2 regions of the Pelotomaculum sp. FP genome follow, and region 1 is predicted to be linked to the other one. Evidence: riboswitches for the same ligand, from Rfam matches in the RefSeq annotation. Region 1 holds a riboswitch; the other holds the start of a gene.
What was found. A riboswitch is a leader RNA that binds a small molecule or an ion and turns the genes downstream of it on or off. The one in region 1 is predicted to bind molybdenum cofactor.
Positions count from the first base shown of each region.

Region 2: linked by a shared signal. The riboswitch ahead of Psfp_RS17950 (ABC transporter permease) and the one ahead of Psfp_RS00020 (molybdopterin-dependent aldehyde oxidoreductase) in region 1 are both predicted to bind molybdenum cofactor.

Region 1 is NZ_QFGB01000001.1:6,870-10,027, reverse strand. Features, by position in the region: gene Psfp_RS00025 (sigma 54-interacting transcriptional regulator) at 1-1,233, opposite strand, end outside; molybdenum cofactor riboswitch at 1,799-1,915, shown strand; gene Psfp_RS00020 (molybdopterin-dependent aldehyde oxidoreductase) at 1,942-3,158, shown strand, end outside.
Region 2 is NZ_QFGB01000062.1:22,087-25,244, reverse strand. Features, by position in the region: gene Psfp_RS17955 (ABC transporter ATP-binding protein) at 158-1,234, opposite strand; gene Psfp_RS17950 (ABC transporter permease) at 1,231-1,926, opposite strand; molybdenum cofactor riboswitch at 2,034-2,154, opposite strand; gene Psfp_RS17945 (sodium-translocating pyrophosphatase) at 2,648-3,158, shown strand, end outside.

The DNA.
Region 1 (3,158 bases):
GGGTTTACCCTTTCTTGGACTAGCATTATGAATAGCCTGAGCAAATAATTCTTTACCCGTTCCACTCTCCCCAAATATTAAAACTGAACCATGGGATTTAGCAACTTTTTGCGCTATCATTTTCATTTCGTTGAATTTTTCATTGCTGCCAACAATATCATCAAATGTATAACTAGCCCTATTGCCTGGTAAATTTTGATCTATATTTTCCAGTAATATTACTTTATCTTCATACTTTTTATTAAATATTTTTCTAGTAGACATCAAAAATGATTTTCTTTTGCCTTTAATATCTAAAATAATTTCTTTTTTTTCTACACAATCATTATTGTCATATTGTAGCAGCGTGGAAACATATTTTAAAAGTTCCGGTACGATATCTTGTTCATTAATGTTCAACATATCAATTATTTTATCATTATAACGGTTAATTGAGTTTTTATCATTAATATAAACAGCACCTTGAGGTAAATACTCAAAGGTTTTACTTATAGCTAAGTCATAGATACCCAATTTATCCAGGGTATCCATGGTAAAAGATACATTGTCAAGTATTCTTGCTAAAAATGTTACCAAGACTAAAGTATCTATTTTGTTTTGTTTATAACTGTAACTGGCAATATTTAAAGCGCCGATTACCTTTCCACTGCTGTTATGGACGGGAGCTGCCGAACAATAAGTATCATGAAGATATTTATTGAAATGTTCAGGTCCTAGCACCTGCACAGATTTATTTTCGCGTAAAGCTATACTAATTGCAGTAGTTCCAATATCCATTTCAGATGAGCTGGCTGGAACGGGAAACATATCCCGAAGTTCTAACCCTTGATGCAAATAACTTGAAGCAAGCACTTGGACATTCCTGGCTTGGTTATCGAAAAGTTGTATATTCAAACCTTTTTTTCTGGCCATTCTTTGTAAGGCCAAAACAATATTGCCAAATCTATCGATCATGCCCTTACTATCTGATATTTGTTTTTTTATCTCTTCTGGAGATAAAATTTTTCTGTTGTTTAGGTTAGGATTAACCCCATATTCCATACTTCTCTGCCAGGATTTATAAATTAGCTTGGGAACTATATCTTTATTTATTGGTTTGCCATGAATAAACTTTTCCCATTCATATTCTATTTTGTAGAGCTTGGGCAATGTTAGATCATCAATAACCATATCTGTCTTTTTCATTAATTCATTAAAACAATTATGCAGACTTATAGAACTTTCAGCTTCCATACTTTCACATCCTTGTAAAATATGTCAATATACTGGAAGGTTAGTTCACGGATTAGTCCCAAAATACATGTAAGGAGTTTCTGCGTCATCCTTATATTGTAATAATTAAAAGATTATACCTTGGCAACGTCTATATTTATACCTATTCTTGTAAGAAATTCTATTATTTATTTTCTGTTTCTCCTTCTACCTTATATAAGTATACTCTATTGTGTAATAATTGCAAAAAGTATTAATACAAAGAGTTTCCCGAATTCGAAGATGTATAAATTTTTCTTACAGTGTAAAAAAGATTTATACCTCGGTTAGATAACTCAAAAATAAAAAGTAGCCTTTTTATAAGTAAAAAAACAGGATGTAATTTTCGAAAAATTAATTTAGGCAAAAAAATAGGCTCTATCCTGGATTGAAGATATTTATTTTTAATAAAAAGCTTTTACTGGCATGCAACTTGCTCTTTATAGAGCCGGGCGAGGAGGTGATAGTGGAACATTCCCCATCTATTTCTTACAGGCCGCGGGTTACAATTTTGGCGTTTGACATTGGCGATGCAATGGGTCTGATTCTAATTTTATAGCTCCGATCTTGGCGGGCTAATGCTATGCTAAGACTGCCAGGACGTCAGGTGTGCGGGGAAACCGGCATGCCCCCCAGTGTGGAAAGGAGTACAGAATTATCTATGGTGATAAGCATGAAGGGTGGAAAACAATGGCAACAAAAAAGATGATGCTGTATATTAACGGCTCCGAACGTATGTTGGTTTGCGATCCCGAGACAGATACTCTTGCCGACGTTATAAGACGTCTTGGCCTTACCGGTACGAAGGTGGGCTGCCGCGTTGGACAGTGCGGCATCTGTTCCGTCATACTGGATGGCGCAGTTGTTCGCTCCTGCGTTAAAAAAATGAAAAACATTAAAGACGGCAGCAAGATTACAACCATTGAAGGGATAGGCGCCCCGGCAAATCTGCATCCTCTGCAGCTGGCATGGATCATACATGGTGGAGTGCAGTGCGGGTTCTGCTCGCCCGGATTTATTGTTTCTGCAAAAGCGTTGCTTGATACCAATCTCAATCCCACAAGGCAGGAAGTTCGCGAATGGTTCCGGAAGAACCACAACGCTTGCCGTTGCACCGGCTATAAGCCGCTGGTCGATGCGGTCATGGCGGCCGCCAAGGTGATGCGCGGTGAAATGACCATGGAGGACCTTAATTACAAAATGCCGGCAGACGGGAGAATATACGGTACGGGATATCCCAGGCCGGCTGCCCTGGCTAAAGTAACCGGAACCTGCGATTACGGCGACGACATCGGCATGAAAATGCCCGACGCCCTGCACCTGGCTGTAGTCCTTCCGGGGGTTTCTCATGCCAGGCTGCTTTCTATAGATACTTCGGAAGCGGAAAAGATGCCGGGCGTTGAGAAGGTTATTACCCATAAAGATGTGAAAGGGAATAATCGTATTATGTGGCCCTGTGGCCATATACTCGCCAAAGCGGACGGTTTTGATCGCCCGATCCTGGCTGAGGATATGATCTATCACCGTGGTGATGTTATTGCTGTAGTAGCCGCCAGGACCAGAGCCGAAGCGCGCGCAGCAGCAAAAAAGGTTAAGTTTGAACTGGAGCAGCTGCCTGGATACTTAAATATTCTGGAAACAATGGCTGCTGACGCTCCGCAGGTAAACAAAGAGTACCCCAATATTTATATTGAAGCTCCTTTAATTAAGGGACAGGATACCAGGAAGATCATTGAAAAATCCCCTTATGTCGTTGAAGGCAGCTTCTACTCCCAACGCCAGCCGCATCTGGTTCTCGAACCGGATACCGACCAGGCTTATGTTGATGCTGACGGGGTTCTTACCATCCATTGCAAGAGTCTTTTCCTGCACATTAATATATTTACATTGGCTCCCGGTATTGGTCA
Region 2 (3,158 bases), on a different contig from region 1:
GTCTTTATAAAAGAAAAATTCCTCTTATTAAGGAGGACTTGTCATATAATTCTATATTGGCTTAAGCATCTTAGGTACCCATATTGCTTTGTTCCCTTCCTATGTGTCGCCGCGCCAAAGGCCCTTGGAGCTAGCTTTGCCCATATTTATATTAATCTTACTGTTTAATCAGGTGTACTTTATCAGGACTGAACTGGACCGTAATTTCATTATCAGCTAGCACTTCTCCACCCATAACCTGTTCCGGGTTCACAAAGGCGATTACCGGAAAACCACAGTCAATTACAGCTTTATACAGGTAGTTGTGTGGTAAAAGCCCGGAAACTTTGCCGCCAAAACTATTATCCCCATGGCGGGAGACCCCTTTAAAAATTTTAATGTCTTCCGGTCGTAACAGAATTAGAACATTGGTTCCGACCGGGACAGCCGCTAAAGACTTAAGGCGATGAGGTCCGGCCTGCACCAACACTACCCCATCCTGAGTCCCTACCACCTTACCTGGAATCATGTTTTCAACCCCTACCAGAGAGGCCACGGTACGGCTAACCGGCCTGGTCATAATCTCCCTGGGAGAAGCTTTTTGGATGATCCTCCCCTGCTCCAGGACTGTCACGGTCTCAGCCAGTAGGGGCACCTCACTATAATCATGTGTCACAAACACGCTCGTTATGCGGGTATCCCGCAAGATGCGGGCGAGTTCGGCAGTCAAGGCAGCCCTGGTCGGAACATCCAGCGCCACAAAAGGCTCGTCCAGGAAAAGGACCTCCGGCTCTAAGACCAGCGCTCTGGCCAGGCTCACCCGCTGGGACTCGCCGCCGGACAAATAGCGCGCCTGGCGTTCGGCAAGGTGCGCGATTCCCAGGCGCCCCAGCCATTCACTTACCCTGGCCGGGATGGTATCCACTTTAAAACCCCTCAGCTTCAATCCGGAGGCCACGTTATGATAAACAGTGGTATCCAGAAGCAGCGGCTCCTGGAAGACCATGGCCATGCGGCGGCGGTAAGCAATAGGTTTTTTCCAATCCACCCTGTCCCCTTTAAAGAACAGCTCTCCTCCGGTAGGCCGTTGCAAAAGCATCAGCACCTGCATAAATGTACTCTTACCGGCCCCGTTTGGGCCAATCAGGGCTACCGCTTCTCCTTCCTCAAGAGAGAAGTATTCAATGTCAAGGATTTTTTTTCTCCCTTTGGTCAGGTTTAAATTTTTTACTTCTATAATATTATTATTGCTCATACAGGCCTCTTCTGTTGTTGGATGGTGAGAAATAAGGTGACACCGTAGGCAAGCGCCAGGAGGATTACGCTTATAGCTATGGCCACATCCAGGTTGCCCTTGGAGACTTCCAATACAGTCGCGGTAGTCAAGACCGAAGTTTCTCCCTTGATGTTGCCTCCGACCATCATGGAGGCTCCCACCTCGGAGATAACCCCTCCGAAACCGGCCATCACTGCCGCCAGGAGCCCCATCCTGGCTTCGCGCACCAGGAACAGGAGGGTCTGCCACCAGGTAGCCCCCAGGGCAATTATCTGCAGCCTTATTTTGGGATTTAACTGCTGGATGGCGGCGATGGTAAAGCCTATTACAATAGGTGAGGCAATAATGGCCTGGGCCAGTACCATAGCCGTTGGCGTATACATCAGGTGGAGGAAACCAAGCGGACCGTTCCGCCAGAGGAAAATACTCACCCATAATCCCACCACAACCGGCGGCAGACCCATCCCGAAATTAACCAGGCTGACCAAGAGCCTCCGCCCCGGGAAAACGGATAAAGCTAAAAATACACCTACAGGGAGCCCGATTATAACGCTGATCAGGGTAGCAAGACCTGAAACCTTAATAGTTAGCACTGTAACCTGCATGATTTCACGGTTTCCCTGCAAGAGCATTTCGCAGGCCTTAATTATCCCTTGCCAGATAATCTCCATATCAGTTACCACCTTTTCATGGTCTTTTTCGTAAATAGTTGTTAGGCTATTACACCCGACCAATAAAAAACGGCAGGTTATGCGAAAAGCATCATCTACCGTGTGTGGTAATCAGGTAGTGTTCTCCTTTCCGCAGTGGGAGGTGCGCAGGTTTCCCATACACACCCTTCCGGCCCATTAACCATAACTACCAAGTCCCAGGTAAGCAGGCTCGGAGAACTCATATACGGATCAAGTCTATTGAAAAATAAAAGGCTCTCTAGTATCTACAAAAGCGTAATCATTTTTCAACATAAAGCGACTCCTTCGCTTCTTTTATCATTTTATTTACTGGAATTTATAAAGTCAATAAATATCTAATAAAAATAGGGTTTGGCAAATTTAGTTTAAAAAGCTATAATAGTATAAGTTCAAGACATTACAAAAATTTGTATTGCCTGGTTTTTTTATTTTTCAAGACCTCTACCAGACTATTATAGATAATAAAATGGATTGTTTGGTAAAAAAAGGGGTATAATTTCAATTAATAGTTTTTTCTTCTTTCCATTACAGTATCCGGTTTATTTTTTGAAGGCCCCCTCTTCAGATGAAAAAATCTGTCTGGGAGGTAATGGCGGCAAATAAGGGCCATCATTTTGCGCAGGAGGTGGTAGCAGCATATTTTAAAGTCAGCTTGCCGCTCATTATATTTAAAATTAAGGTTTCTTAAGGTGGTGTTTGGATTTTGTTTAGTGGGCTATCTATTTATGCAGTGTATGCGTCATTGCTCGGTATTCTTTTCGCATTATATCTTGCTTCCTGGATTCTGAAACAACCGCAAGGCAATAAACGCATGATCGAGATTTCGGAGGCTATCCAGGAAGGCGCCATGGCTTACCTGACCCGTCAGTACAAAACCATCGCGGTGGTCGGCATTATCATCGCCGTCTTACTCTTTTTCGGTTTGGGCTGGATTACTACTTTGGGCTTCATCATCGGAGCTGTCTTCTCGGCTCTCTGCGGATACGTAGGCATGACCGTCTCGGTAAAGAGTAACCTCAGGGTTTGTGAAGCAGCTAAGAAAGGTCTGCCTGCCGCACTGGCTTTGGCCTTTAAAGGCGGCTCTGTAACCGGCCTCATGTGTGTCAGCCTGGGACTTTTGGGCGTGGCAGGCATGTATATTCTTTTTAGAGACCCGACCTACCTGATCGGGCTGGGCTTCGGGGGCAGTCTAATCAGCGTTTTCGCCCGTC